DNA from 2 places in the Streptomyces sp. NPDC000134 genome. Region 1 is predicted to be linked to the other one. Evidence: riboswitches for the same ligand, from Rfam matches in the RefSeq annotation. Region 1 holds a riboswitch; the other holds the start of a gene.
What was found. A riboswitch is a leader RNA that binds a small molecule or an ion and turns the genes downstream of it on or off. The one in region 1 is predicted to bind cyclic di-AMP.
Positions count from the first base shown of each region.

Region 1 (7,364 bases):
CCCCGACCAGCACGACGGACGCCTCGCCGGCCGCGCCCCGGGTCCGCCGCGGCGCGAGGGGGCCCTCGCCCGTCAGCACCGGCAGACAGGTGCCGCCCCGTCCGTCGGGGCGGGCGTCGATGCGGGCGGTGGCGGCGACGGCGGCCGTCACGCCGGGGCCGTCCAGTCGGCGAGCCGGGCGCGCACCCAGTCGGCCACGTCCCGGACGCCGGTCTCCTGGCGCAGCGACTGAAGGACGACGGGCAGTTCGCCGCGCTGCGCCTTGGCGTCGGCGGCCATCCGGGCGAGGTCGGAGCCGACGTACGGGGCGAGGTCGGTCTTGTTGACGACGAGCAGGTCGGCGGTGGTGACCCCGGGGCCGCCCTTGCGGGGGATGTCGTCGCCGCCGGCGACGTCGATGACGAAGATCTGCGCGTCGACCAGGCCCTTGGAGAAGGTGGCGGTGAGGTTGTCGCCGCCGGACTCGACGAGGATCAGGTCCAGCGGGCCGGCCGCGTCCTCCAGGTCCTCGACGGCCTCCAGGTTGGCGGAGATGTCGTCCCGGATGGCGGTGTGCGGGCAGGCCCCCGTCTCCACCGCGCTGATCCGCTCGGGCGGCAGCACGGCCTCCCGGAGCAGGAACTCGGCGTCCTCGCGCGTGTAGATGTCGTTGGTGACGACCGCCAGGGACAGCTCCTCGCGCAGCGCCCGGCAGAGCGCCGCCACGGTGGCGGTCTTGCCGGACCCGACGGGTCCCCCGAGCCCGATCCGCAGCGCCCGCCGGGTGCCGTCGGGCCGGCGGGCGTCGGCGCTGAGGGCGACGGGGCCGGAGTGGGAGTGGTCGAGATGCATGGGAACGGCTCCTCAAGGTGGGTGGCCCGTCCGGGGCGGGGGGACGGGCGGGGCGGACGGGGACGGGCCCCGGGGGGGCGGGACCGGTGGGGACGGGCAGGGACGGGCCGGGGGGACGGGCAGGGGACGGGCCGGAGGGACGGGCAGGGGACGGGTCGGAGGGGACGGGCCGGGGACGTCGCCTTAGGACGCGAACAGTCGTGCGGGCCACCCGGCGTGGGCCTCCGCGAGGATCTCCAGCAGCGGCGCGGACGCGCCGGGCAGCGTCTCGGGCCCCTCGTCGACGGCTCCCCGCGCCGCCGACACCGCCCGGTCCACCACCCGGTCGACCTCCGGTGCCAGTCGCGCCAGCACGCCCGTGGCGTCGAGCGGATCGAGGCTCAGCAACCGCACCGTCGCCGAGGCCGCCCCGCCGACGCTCTCGTACGCCGAGCAGTACGCCGCGTCCGCCGCGCCGAGCCCCGCCGCGCGGGCCGTGAGCCCGAGCACCACCGGCTGGTGGGCGCCCTTGGGGAAGTCCCGGGCGAGGGCGTCGAGTTCGGCGGACGGCCAGGTCGCCCGCGCGGCCCGCAGCAACTGCCGGCCCAGCTTGCGGGCCGCGCCCCGCAGGGCGGGCGAGGGGGTGCGCGCGTCGGCGGCGGCGTCCAGTCGCGCCGGGTCCACGCCGAGCGCGGCGGACGCGGCGAGCGCGGCCGACACCAGCCCGGTGGTGTGCAGCCTGCCCCGGCAGAACTCCTCCAGTTCCCCGGCGCCGGTGATGTGCCCCGCCCGTACCGCCGCCTCGGCGCCGCCGGAGTGCGCGTGCCCGCCGGCGGGGAAGCGGCCGTCGGCCAGGACGAGAAGCGCTGCCCTGGACATCAGAAGAGGAAGTAGCGCTGGGCCATGGGCAGTTCGGCGGCGGGCGCGGCCTCGACCAGCTCGCCGTCGACGTACACGGCGAAACTGTCGGGGTCGATGCGCACCTCGGGCCGCGCGTCGTTCTCCCGCATGTCGGCCTTGGTGACGCCGCGCGTGGAGTCGATCGCCGCGAACCGCTTGCCGAGCGCCAGCCTCTCCGCCAGCCCGTCCTCGATCGCCGAGGCGGTGGCGAAGTTGACCGAGTTGGCGGCCGGGGCGCGGCCGATCGCCCCGTACATCGGCCGGGGCAGGATCGGCTGCGGGGTGGGGATGGAGGCGTTGGCGTCGCCCATCTGCGCGTACGCGATCTGCCCGCCCTTGATGACGAGCAGCGGCTTGACGCCGAAGAACGCCGGTTCCCACAGCACGAGGTCGGCGAGCTTGCCGGTCTCCACCGAGCCGATCTCGCGGGCCATGCCCTGCGCCAGGGCCGGGTTGATCGTGTATTTGGCGACATAGCGACGGACGCGGTGGTTGTCGGCCCGGCCGTCGCCGGGCAGCGCGCCGCGCCGCCGCTTCATCACGTGCGCGGTCTGCCAGGTCCGCATGATCACCTCGCCGACGCGGCCCATGGCCTGGGAGTCGGAGGAGATGATCGAGATCGCGCCGAGGTCGTGGAGGACGTCCTCGGCGCCGATGGTGGAGGGCCGGATGCGGGACTCGGCGAAGGCGAGGTCCTCGGGGACGGCCGGGTTGAGGTGGTGGCAGACCATCAGCATGTCGAGGTGCTCCTCGACGGTGTTGACGGTGAACGGCCGGGTCGGGTTGGTGGAGCTGGGCAGCACGTGCGGCTCGGAGACCACGGTCATGATGTCGGGCGCGTGACCGCCGCCCGCGCCCTCGGTGTGGTAGGCGTGGATGCCGCGCCCGCCGATCGCGGCGAGCGTGTCGCCCACGAAACCGGCCTCGTTGAGGGTGTCGGTGTGGATGGCGACCTGCGCCCCGGTGGCGTCGGCGACGGTGAGGGCCGCGTCGATGGCGGCGGGCGTCGCGCCCCAGTCCTCGTGGATCTTCAGGCCGACCGCGCCGCCCCGGATCTGGGAGAGCATCGCCTCGTGGGAGACGGTGTTGCCCTTGCCGAGCAGGCCGACGTTGACGGGGTAGGCCTCCATCGCCTCCAGCATCCGGGCGAGGTGCCAGGGCCCGGGGGTGACCGTGGTCGCCTTGGAGCCCTCGGCCGGTCCGGTACCGCCGCCGACCAGGGTGGTGATGCCGGACGCGAGCGCCTCGTCGGCGACCTGCGGGCAGATGAAGTGCACGTGCGCGTCGACGGCACCGGCGGTCAGGATTCGCCCGTTGCCGGCGATGATCTCGGTCTCGGGGCCGATGACGAGGTCGGGGTGGACGCCGTCCATGGTGTCGGGGTTGCCGGCCTTGCCGATGCCGGTGATCCGGCCGTCGCGGATGCCGACGTCGGCCTTGATGATGCCCCAGTGGTCGACGATCACCACGCCGGTGATGACGGTGTCGGGGGTGCCCTCGGCGCGGGTGGCCCGGGACTGGCCCATGGACTCGCGGATGACCTTGCCGCCGCCGAACACGGCCTCCTCGCCGGAGTGTCCGGGGCCGCCGGAGCGGTCCTCCTCGATCTCGATCAGCAGGTCGGTGTCGGCGAGCCGGATGCGGTCGCCGGCGGTGGGGCCGAACAGGTCGGCGTAGGCGGGGCGGGAGATCTCAGGCATCGAGGGCACCTCCGGTCTCCCCGCGCAGTCCGGGCACGGTCCGGGCGCCCGCGAGGGGGACGAGTCCGACGTCGACGGGGATGCCGGGCTCGAACCGGACGGCGGTGCCGGCGGGGATGTCGAGCCGCTTGCCGCGCGCCGCGGCGCGGTCGAAGTCCAGGCCGGGGTTGGCCTCGGCGAAGTGGTAGTGCGAGCCGACCTGCACGGGCCGGTCGGCGGCGTTGAGGACGGTCAGCCGGGTGACCTCGCGGCCCTCGTTGTAGACGATCGGCCCGTCGGCGAAGAGGATCTCTCCGGGAATCACGGCGTTCCCCCTCAGACGATCGGGTCGTGGACGGTGACGAGCTTGGTGCCGTCCGGGAAGGTGGCCTCGACCTGGACGTCGTGGATCATCTCCGGGATGCCCTCCATGACGTCGTCACGGGTGAGCAACCGGCGTCCGGAGGCCATCAGTTCCGCGACCGTGCGGCCGTCCCGGGCGCCTTCCAGGACGTGCGAGGTGATGAGGGCGACCGCCTCGGGGTGATTGAGCTTCACCCCTCGGGCCCGGCGCTTCTCGGCGACGTCGGCCGCCACATGGATGAGCAGCCGCTCTTGCTCGTGCGGGGTCAGTTGCACGTCCCACCTCACAGTCTTCGCACCGGACCGCGACGGGTCCGGCTGCCGCGCGGCCACCGGGGAGAAGTCGCAGGTGACCGGGTCCGCAGGCTAGTTGCGCCGCGTTTCGGTCACGTTAACCCAGTAATGATCAAGGTCCGTTGCTCCGGGTTACTTCTTGATAGTCCTTTTGCCTGGACCTGACCCGGAGCCGCCGGTACGTCATCTGTGACGTCGGGACGGCCCGCTCCGGTCGGCGGCGCGGCGTGCCGGGGGGGCACCCCGCCGCCGTCCGGCGGCAGTTGGCGCGGCGCCCGCCCGGACCGCCGCGCGGGGTGTCCGGATCGGGGGCGGTCAGGGCCGAACGGGGTACGGCCTTTCGGCGTACGCACACGCCGTTCTCCGGGCCCCTCCGGCTTGCGCGACGCGCGTGCCCCACCAGCGCGAAGAGCCGCTCCGCCGCTGGTCCGGGGAGCCCCGGCCGCCGCGCCGCCGGGTCGAACAGAGCGACTTCCACCCGAACGGGTGAGTGGTGAGTAACAACACAAATCCCCGGTTCCGTTGGGAATTTCGGACGTAAGTGCGTCAAGATCCCTGACTGACGACAAGACCCCGCCGCAGCGGCGGGGCGATCCGGGCGGACGCCGAGTCCTGCCGCCGCCCGGATGACCGGTCGACAGGAGTGGATCGGCAGGAGTGGAGGACCCGAGCATGACGGGTCGCCGGTACGGCCGTCTTCCGCGGAAGGCGCCGGGCCGAGCAGCCCTTGGGGTGAAGCCGCACTCGTGCGGCCGGGCAACTTCGCCAGCCCGAATCCGACAGGTCATCCTTCACAGGCGGCTGACGAAGGGTTGCGCATGACTGCGCTCAATCGTGTCCCGTCGCTCATGGCCCGTGCCGGTACGGCCTCGGCCCTCACCATCGCCGCCGTCGGCGGCTCGATCGTGGTTCCCGGCATCGCCGCCGAGGCCGCCGCGGCCGCCCCTGCGACGAAGGCGCTGAAGATCGCGGCCTCCAAGAAGGGCGCCCCGTACCGCTACGGGGCCACCGGGCCGTCCCGGTTCGACTGCTCCGGGCTGACGCTGTACTCGTTCAAGAAGGCCGGCAAGAAGCTGCCCCGCACGGCGGCCCAGCAGTACAACAAGACGCGCCACATCTCCGCCGGCCACCGCAAGGCCGGGGACCTGGTGTTCTTCCACTCCGGCCGGAGCGTCTACCACGTGGGCATCTACGCCGGCAAGGGCAAGATCTGGCACGCCCCGAAGACCGGGGACGTGGTGCGCCTGCAGAAGATCTGGACCAGGAGCGTCTGGTACGGCCGGGTCAAGTGATCCGGCCGGGCCCGTACGGCCGCAGGTGACCGCCGCACCGTCGCGGACGGTCGCGGGGCCGCGTACGGGCCTGTAGGGGCCGCTCGGGGGCTTGACACGCGCCCGAGCGGTTACCCGTTCGGCATGGCCGACCACCGTCCCTGTACCGCCCGCAACGAGACGCCGCTCCAGCGCGCCGACCGCAACTTCGTGGAGCTGCTCCAGGAACTGCGGGTCACCCAGACGGGGGTGCAGATCCTCTTCGCGTTCCTGCTGTCGCTGGCCTTCACCTCGCGCTTCACGGAACTCGACACGTTCCAGCGGGCCGTCTACGTCGCGACGCTGCTGCTGGTGGTGCTGGCCGCGACGCTGTTCACCGCGCCGGCCGCGCTGCACCGCTCGCTGTTCCAGCAGGGCGCCAAGCCCCGCATCGTGCAGGTCTCCTCCCGGCTCGCCTCGGCCGGCCTGGGCGTCCTGGTCTTCGCGTTCACCGGGTCCGTGCTGCTCGTCGTGGACGTCACGACCGGCCGGGCCGGCGGTCTGGCGGCGGGGGCGGCGACGCTGCTGGCGTGCCTGGGGCTGTGGGGGCTGCTGCCCCGGCTGGTCCGCCGCGCCGGGCTGACCGCCGACCGCGGTGCCGGGACCGCCTCGACGGGGTCCGCGGAAACCTCTTCGGACGCCGCCCCGAACGCGCCCTCGAACGCCGCCTCGGAGGCGTCCCCCCATACCACCACGCGGGTCGCCCCCCGGGCACCGCGTCGCGTCCCGGCCCCCGCCCGCCGCGCCCGGTCCCGCCCGGTGCCGGCCCGGCGGACGCCGGTCACCCGCTCCCGCTGACGGCGGCAGGCCATGCGTCCGCCCGGCCCGGGACGCCGTGTCCCTCAGGCCCGCCGGCGGTTCCCGCGGCCTCTCGCCGGGACCGGAGCGGGCGGGCCGGACCAGGGGAGTTCGACCGAGACCGTCTTGCCGCCCCCGCGGGTGGGGCGGACCCGGAACCGGCCCCCGCACTCCGCGGTGAGGGAGCGGATGATGACCAGCCCCCGCCCGTTGTCCTGCTGGACGGCCGCGGGGAGCCGCTTGGGCAGACCGGGGTGGCTGTCCGTGACACCGATGAACAGCCTCTCGTCCCGGTCCAGCGCCAGATGCACCGTGAAGGTCGGCGACAGCCCCAGGGTGTGCTGCACCACGTTGGCCGCCAGCTCCGAGACGATCAGCCGGACCGTGTCCGACACTTGCGTGTCCGACGGCATCCCCCACTCCGTGAGCGTGCCGACCGCGTACGTCCGGGCGGCGGAGACCGAGGCTGGATCGCTCGGCAGAGTGACGGATGCTTCCAGATGGTCTGCCATGGCGAGGTCGTCCCTTTCCGCCGGGACCGCGGTCCGACACGGAGCGGATGGTTCGAGTACGGTCCCGGACTGGTGCTTCGTCGCCAGAGTGCCATCACCGTCCCGGTAACGGGTGGCGATCCACCAAGAGATGCATATATCTGTCGCTCGAAGCGGTGAACTCTGCGACGCGAGACCGTTTTCCGGCGGCTCATAAGGAGTAAGGGAGTGGGGGTCCATGCAGCACGGTCCGGTGGTGCGCCGCCGCAAGCTGGGCGCCGAACTGCGCGCCCTGCGCACGACGGCGGGCATCACCAGCGGTGAGGCGGCCCGGCTGGTGGGCTGGCACCAGTCCAAGGTGAGCCGGATCGAGACCGGCACGAGCGGCGCCAAGCCCGCCGACGTACGGCTGCTGCTGGACGCCTACGGCGTGGTCGACCCCCAGTTACGGGAGTTGCTCCTGGTGTTGGCGGGCTCGGAGGACCGCGGGGAGCGGCAGCACTGGTCGCACGCCTACCGCGGGGTGCTGCCGCCGACGTACCGGGACTTCATCAGCCTGGAGTCCCAGGCCAACGCGATGCGCACGCTGGAGACCACCGTCGTCCCCGGGCTGCTCCAGACCGCGGAGTACGCCCGTGAGGTCACCCGGGCCGCCGTGGACGGGCTCTCCGAGGAACGGCTGGACGCGCTGGTGGAGGTGCGGCTGGCCCGGCAGAACG
Region 1 covers NZ_JBIAZN010000008.1:121,042-128,405, reverse strand. The annotation lists gene ACFY32_RS14060 (urease accessory protein UreD) at 1-151, opposite strand, end outside; gene ureG (urease accessory protein UreG) at 148-831, opposite strand; gene ACFY32_RS14050 (urease accessory UreF family protein) at 1,015-1,689, opposite strand; gene ACFY32_RS14045 (urease subunit alpha) at 1,689-3,410, opposite strand; gene ACFY32_RS14040 (urease subunit beta) at 3,403-3,714, opposite strand; gene ACFY32_RS14035 (urease subunit gamma) at 3,726-4,028, opposite strand; cyclic di-AMP (ydaO/yuaA leader) riboswitch at 4,640-4,861, shown strand; gene ACFY32_RS14030 (C40 family peptidase) at 4,865-5,338, shown strand; gene ACFY32_RS14025 (DUF6328 family protein) at 5,462-6,154, shown strand; gene ACFY32_RS14020 (ATP-binding protein) at 6,199-6,666, opposite strand; gene ACFY32_RS14015 (helix-turn-helix transcriptional regulator) at 6,884-7,364, shown strand, end outside.

Region 2 (7,364 bases), on a different contig from region 1:
GACGAGGCCGCTCATCAGCCAGTCGAGGTCGGATACCTGGCCGGTCGGCGCATCGCTCGCCATGGTGGATCGACTCCTTGGGGTACGAAGGTTCGCGGCAGCGCTGGGCGTGGGGGTGGTGAGGGGGGTGGGGGCGGTGAGGGGGATGGTCATCCGGTCGGAGTGCTTCCGTCGGGCCGGGCGGTGACGGTGGCGGTGCGGTCGGTGCGGGGCGGGGGCGCGGGGACGGGCCGCGCCTCGCTGAGCGGGAACAGGTCGCGCGTGTCGGTGACGGCGGGTGCCGGTTCCGGTGCGGGCTCGATCCGCTGGGCGGCCTCGGCGAGGCCGATGCCGCGCTGGAAGGCGGCCATCAGGCCGGGGTCGTGGCCGGCGGGCCGGTCGCCGTCCGGCCGGGACGCGGGGCCCTCGCGCAACTGCGGCACCAGGTGCTCCTGGGCGCGGCGGCGCGGCAGTCGGGGCTTGCCCATGGTGCCGCGCACGGCGGCGTGGCGCGGGGCGGGCGGGGTGTCCGCGTGCTCGGCGAGCGTCTGCCGGTCGCCGGGCCGGATGCCGGGGACGGCCTCGGCCGGGTTGGCCCGCGCCGCGTGCGCACCGCGCATGGGCAGCGGCGGCGGCGCGCCGCCACCGTCCACCACCGGCGACGGCGCCGCGGCGGGGACGCCCGACGGCACGGCGGGAACGGGCTCCGACAGCGACGGGACCGGCGCGGACACCGGCACCGGCCGGAGCGGCGGCACAAGCGTCCGACCGTCACCGCCGGTGCCGTACCCGGACGGCGGCGGCACGACAGCCCGACCGTCAGCCCCGGTGCCGTACCCGGACGGCGGCGGTACGGCAGCCCGACCGTCGCCCCCGGTGTCGTACCCGGACGGCGTGGAGTCCGCCGCTCCTGTCTTCGCCGCCCCGCGTGCCGCTCCCGCCGCCGTCCCGAGCAGCGCCTGCGGTACGACGAGGACGGCCTGCACCCCGCCGTAGATGTTGGTCTGGAGCCGGACGCTGATGCCGTGCCGCCTGGCCAACTGGGAGACCACGAACAGTCCGATCCGGCCGTCCGCCAGCAGCCGGGCGACGTTGACCTGGTCGGGGTCGGCGAGCAGGGCGTTCATCCGGTGCTGTTCGGCGACCGGCATGCCCAGGCCCCGGTCCTCGACCTCGACGGCGAGCCCGGAGGTGACGAGGCCGGCGCGGAGCAGTACCTGGGTGTGCGGGGCGGAGAACACGGTGGCGTTCTCCACGAGTTCGGCCAGCAGGTGGATGACGTCGGCGACGGCGTGGCCGCGCAGCTCGCCGTCGACGGGCGGGACGAGCCGGACCCGGGAGTACTGCTCGACCTCGGCGATGGCCGAGCGCAGCACCTCGGTCATGGGGACCGGGTTGCTCCACTGCCGGCGGGAGACGGCGCCGCCGAGCACGGCGAGGTTCTCGGCGTGGCGGCGGATGCGGGTGGCGAGGTGGTCGACGTGGAAGAGGCCCTTGAGCAGGTCGGGGTCCTCCTCCTCGTTCTCCAGCTCGTCGAGGATGGAGATCTCCCGGTGCACCAGCGACTGCAGGCGCCGGGCGAGGTTGACGAAGACCTCCAGCTTCTGTTCGCTGCCCGCCTGGCTGGACAACTGGGCGGCCCGGACGACCGCGGAGACGGCGGTGTCGTGGGCGCGGGACAGGTCGGCGGCGAGCAGTTCGAACTCGTCGGCGTCGTCCGGTGGTCCGCCGCGCGGCTTGCGCCGGGGCGGGGCCTCGCCGCGGCGCAACGCCTCGACGAGGGCGTCCAGTTCGTTCTCCCCGCGGGCGGTGGAGCGGCGCAGGGCGCCGACCCGCTCGCGTACGGAGCGGGCGGCCCGGTCGGCGGCGAAGGCGGCGACGGCCACGGCGGCGGCGGTCACACAGAGGGCGCCGGCCAGGACGCCCCACAGGGCGGGGCCGGGCGGGGTGCCGGCGGACCGGACGGTGAACAGCACGGCCGCGCTACCGCCGAGGGCGACCGCGAGGGGCGGCAGCACGGCGAGCCGCAGCAGTTGGGGCCGTATGCGGGTCTCGGGCAGCGCGACAGCGGTGCGGACGGCCGGCCGGCCGTGCCGGCCGCCCTCGCGGCGGTCTGCGCGCGTGGCCGGGGCGCGGAGGTGAGGCATCGGTGTCCTTGTACTGGTCCGTCGTACTGGTCCGTCGGGCTCGCGGTGCCGACCGAGGAGACCGGTACCCGGCTCTGTGTCGCCCGACGGACACTCACGGTAGTCGTCCGCGACACACCGGTGACGGGCGTTGCGGAACTCCTCCGGGCAACGTCCCACTCTGGTATGACGCCTCGTACGACAGACCGACAACCGTCCGTTCGCGCAGAGAGGTCGTGGCCCACCGCCCGAGTCAAGGAGCCCGATGACCGACAGGACCGGCAGGACCGACTTCAGGAAGACCCTCGTCGTCGTACGGCCGGATGTGCAGCGCGGCCTGCGCGTAGGCCCGAGGAGAGATGTTCGGGTCGCCGGGGCCGTCGATCATGCGCCACCGGTCAGGCCATCGGTCCCCGGCCGTCGGAGGGACCGGCCGTACCGCTCACCGCTCGCCCGCGAGGTCGAGGTCGCCCTGGCGCGGCGCGGTCGCCGCGTGGACGGCCCACGCACGCTCGACCGGGGCGGACACCGCCCGCCACCACGGCTCCGCCGGCAGTTCCCCGGCCGGTTCGAACGGCTCGCCCGGCCGCGGGAACGCCACCGCCTGCCCGGCCTCCTCGGCCGCGTCCTTCATCCACTCCCCCGGCTCGGCCCACGGGTGCGGGGCGAGGTTGAAGGTGCCCCAGTGGATCGGCAGCAGGACGCCCGCGGTCGCGCCGCCCTGGAGGTCGAGGTGGGCGCGGAGGCCCTCCTCGGGGGTCATGTGGATGTCGGGCCAGAACTCCGCGTACGCGCCGACCTGGATCATCGTGGCGTCGAACGGGCCGTGGGCGGCGCCGATGTCCCGGAAGCCGTCGAAGTAGCCGGTGTCGCCGCTGTGGTAGACGCGGTGGTCCGGGCCGGCGACGACCCAGGAGGCCCAGAGGGTGTGCTGGGTGTTGCGCAGGCCCCGGCCGCAGAAGTGGCGGGCGGGGGTGGCGGTGAGGGTGAGGCCGCCGACCTCCGTCTCCTCGTGCCAGTCCAGCTCGCGCAGCCGGTCGGCGGGCACGCCCCAGTGCTCCAGGTGGGCGCCGACGCCGAGGGGCACGGCGAACAGGGTGTCCGTGCGGGCCAGCGCCTTGATGGTGGGCAGGTCCAGGTGGTCGTAGTGGTCGTGCGAGATGACGACGACGTCGACCGGGCCGAGGGCGGCCAGCGGCAGCGGCACGGGGTGCAGCCGCTTGGGGCCCGCGAAGGCGAACGGGGAGCAGCGCTCGCCCCAGACCGGGTCGAACAGCACCCGACGCCCGTCGATCTCGGCCAGCACGCTGGAGTGCCCCGCCCAGGTCAGCCGCAGTCCGGTGGCCGGCGGGCGGGCGAGGTCGGCGACGGTGGTGGGGTGCACGGGGATGTCGCCCGCGGGGGCGCGGCGGGAGCGTGCCTCGCGGTCGAGGTAGAGCCCGGCGAACTTGGAGGCCGAGCCGGAGGGCCGGGTCCGGGCCGGTCCGCCGGGGTTCTGGAACACGCCGTCGGCGAAGTGCGGCGATCGGCGGATACGCGCCATGCGCGCTCCGGCCGGGTCCGCGCCGAAGGCCAGGGGCCGCGGCGCACGGAGCCCGGGGTTCGGGGAACGGAAACCGGGCACGGTACCTCCACGTGGAGTAGTCGGACTCTCATTATGGTCGGCCGGTACGACACTCCGGCCGGCGGAGGCCGCCCCGCCGCCCGTCCCCCGCGCGGCGGGACACCGCGCAGGCCACCGCTTCCCCGCGCGGCGGGGCACCGCCCAGGCCACCGCTTCCCCGTCAGGCGGGAACTCCTGTTCACGTCACCGCTTCCGCACCCGGCGGGGACCCCGTTCAGGCCACCGCTTCCCCGCCCGGCAGGGACCCCGTTCAGGCCACCGCCGCGATCCGGGTCCTGATGTCGGCCGGCGACAGCGTTCCCTTGGCCCGCACGTGGTCGCCCGAGGACTCGCCGCGCAGCCGCCGCCCGATCCACGGCACCAGGTGCTCGCGCGCCCAGTGGACGTCGTCCCGCCGGACCTCCAGCGTGCCGCGCGGCGGCAGCGGGGGCCAGGGCTGCTCGGGGTCGGCCGGCACCGGCAGGCCGAGGGCCTGTCCGGCGCGGAGCGCCACGCGCGTGTGCCCCTCGGGCGAGAGGTGCAGCCGGTCCCTGTCCCAGGCCCGGCGGTCCTGGATGCTGCGCAGCGACCACAGGTCGAGCACGGGGCAACCGTAGCGGTCGGCGACGGCCCGCACATGCCCGTTGTACGTGGCGATCTTGCCGCGCAGATGCTTGAGGACGGGCACCCGGCGGGTGTCGAACCCGGTCGTCACCAGCACCGTCCCGGCGGTGGCGGTGAGCGCGGCGACCGCCCGCTCGAACCGCTCGGCCACCTCGTCGGGGTCCGTGCCGGGGCGGATGATGTCGTTGCCGCCCGCGCAGAAGGAGACCAGGTCGGGGGCGAGTCCGGCCGCCTGCGGCACCTGGTCCGCGACGACCTGGTCGAGCAGTTTCCCGCGTACGGCCAGGTTGGTGTAGGTGAAGCCGCCCTCGGGTCGCCGGTCGGCGAGCAGGACGGCGAGGCGGTCGGCCCAGCCGACGAACGCCCCGTCGGGGCCGGGGTCGCCGACGCCCTCGGTGAAGCTGTCCCCCACCGCCACGTACGACCCGATCACTGCTCTGCTGTCACTCTTCGAATCGTCTGCCACGTCGGCCCATGATTCACCTTGGATTGTGACCTACGCGACCGTAGGAGGGGGTTGACGTGCGGTGAGATAGGCCACTCGTAAAGGGTTGGCCAATTCCGGAATAACTGGACGCCCGGACAACTGGACGCGGCGAAGGCCGGCCCCGGGGACGGGGTCCGGCCTTCGGCGGTGTGCGGCGGTACGCGGGGGTGTCTCAGACGGAGACGCCGTGCGAGCGCAGGTAGGCGAGCGGGTCCACGTCCGAGCCGTAGTCCGGGGTGGTGCGGATCTCGAAGTGCAGGTGCGGGCCGGTCACGTTGCCGGTGGCGCCGGAGAGTCCGACCTGCTGCCCGGCGGTCACGGTCTGGCCGCTGGAGACGGAGAGCGAGGACAGGTGGGCGTACTGGGCGTAGTAGCCGTCGGCGAGCTTGATGACGACCTGGTTGCCGTACGCGCCGCCCCACCCGGCGGAGACGACGGTGCCCGCGCCGACGGCCTTCAGCGAGGTGCCGGTCGGGACGACGAAGTCGGTGCCGGTGTGGTAGCCGCTGGACCACATGCTGCCGGACTGGTGGTACGGGGTGCCGACGGCGCCGCCGGCCACCGGGGAGACGTAACCGCCGGAGGTCCCGGCGGCCTGGCCGCCGGTGTCCTCGGCGGCCGACGACCCGGTGGTCTTCGCGGCGGACTCCGAGGACTGCGCCGCGGACTCCGTGGTCTTGGCGGCGGACTCCGTCGACCGCGCGGCCGGCTCGGACGGCTTCGCCGCGGACCCGGTGCTCTTCGCGGCCGCAGCCGGGCCGGTGAGGGAGAGCTTCAGTCCGGGGTGGATCAGGGACGGGTCGGAGCCGACGGCTTCGCGGTTGTCCTCGTACAGCTTCTTCCAGCCGCCGCTGACCTTCTGCTCGTCGGCGATCTTCGACAGGTAGTCGCCGGTGCGCACGGTGTACGTCCGCTTTTCCGAGGCGCCGGCGGAGTTCTTCCCGGCGGCCTTCTGCGCGGCGGCCGGAAGGGACTGCACGGCCTTTTCGGAAACGGAGTGGGCGGGAGCGGCGTGGGCTCCGGTGGCCCCCATGAGCGGAAGCGCGAGCGCCGCGCCGCCGGTTCCGGCGACGGCGATGGTACGGGTCAGACGCTGGGTCCTGGTACGGCGGTGCTTACCCTTCGCGGGCATGTCGAATTCCTTCTCCGGCGCCTACGAGGTGAGCTGTCGGGTGCGGGCTGGAGCTGCCCGGCCGCGTCGTGACGCGGCTTTACCCCTAGCCGTTCCGGAGACCGGAACAGGCGGAATTCCTGTGGGTCCCCCGTTCCTGCCGTTACGGGTGGTGGATGGGTGCGGCTCCGGTCGGCGGCAGGATTAGGCGTCCGTCCGGATCGGAGGTGAACGTAAGGGACCAGGACGCAAAGAGACAAGCCTGGGGTTGCCGATAAAGCCGTTTCCCGTGATCCTTTATGGGATTCCGCAGTCATCCTCCGTGGAATTCTGGATCTTCACCGGGTACGAACGCCCTTGAAAAGGGGCTTTATTACGTGAACATGACGCCCGACGATCCGTCAGGGATATGACGCTGCTCACGCCCTCCCGGCACCCCGGTCTTTATTCCGGACCGAGCAGTAATGAAGCCACCAATTCGGACACAAAGCCCAGATACGGCACATTCGGAGAAGCGGGGCCCATAAGAGCGGGCGGGCCATGCCGTATCGTCAGGTGATGCCCGCCGACGAGCCTCGTCCGCGGGACGTAGTGGGAGGGAGTCCACGTGACGCAGCAGGTCCCGTCGACCGAGCCCGAGCTGGCCGGTGTGCGCAATTTCCGTGACGTGGGCGGGCTGCCCACCGTGGACGGCCGTCGGGTGCGGTACGGAGTGCTGTTCCGCAGCGGCCACCTGGCCCACGCGACCGAGGAGGACGCGGCGTTCCTCGCCTCCCTGGGCCTGCACACGGTCTTCGACTTCCGCAACGCCGCCGACCAGCGGCTGGAGGGCCCCGACGTGGCGCTCCCGGGCGTGCGCAACGTGAACCTGCCGCTGTCCGACCCCGCCGACGGCGCGGAGTTCTGGCGGATGGTCCGCGACGGCGACCTCGACCAGCTCCGGGAGATCCTCGCCGACGGCAAGGGCGCGGCCCGGATGACCGCCTCGTACCGCACGATCGTCACCGAGCGGACCGCCGAGCACTCCCGGGTGCTGCGCGCGCTCGCCGAGGACAGTGTCCCGGCGCTGATGCACTGCGCGGCCGGCAAGGACCGCGCGGGCCTGTCGATCGCGGTGACGCTGCTGGCGCTGGGCGTCGAGCGCGAGGCCATCGTCGAGGACTACCTGAAGTCGAACGCCACGCACCGCCGCTACAAGGTGCGCCGCAGCGGTTCCTCGGAGTCGGCCTACTCCCCCGAGGTCATGGAGCTGCTGAGCCCCCTGTTCGACGCCCGCGCCGAGTATCTGACGGCGGCGTTCGAGACGGTCGAGGAGACCTGGGGCGGCGTCGACGCCTATCTGGAGCGGGGCCTGGGCCTCACCCCGGAGATCCGCGACCGCCTGCGCGAGCGCCTGCTGGACTGAGCCGGCCCGGCCGCCCGGCCCCGGCCCGC
Region 2 covers NZ_JBIAZN010000037.1:4,308-11,671, reverse strand. The annotation lists gene ACFY32_RS33275 (roadblock/LC7 domain-containing protein) at 1-63, opposite strand, end outside; gene ACFY32_RS33270 (ATP-binding protein) at 150-2,126, opposite strand; gene ACFY32_RS33265 (MBL fold metallo-hydrolase) at 2,548-3,729, opposite strand; gene ACFY32_RS33260 (SGNH/GDSL hydrolase family protein) at 3,980-4,765, opposite strand; gene ACFY32_RS33255 (peptidoglycan DD-metalloendopeptidase family protein) at 4,992-5,951, opposite strand; cyclic di-AMP (ydaO/yuaA leader) riboswitch at 5,955-6,151, opposite strand; gene ACFY32_RS33250 (tyrosine-protein phosphatase) at 6,538-7,335, shown strand.
Region 2: another riboswitch for cyclic di-AMP. It lies ahead of ACFY32_RS33255 (peptidoglycan DD-metalloendopeptidase family protein); the one in region 1 lies ahead of ACFY32_RS14030 (C40 family peptidase).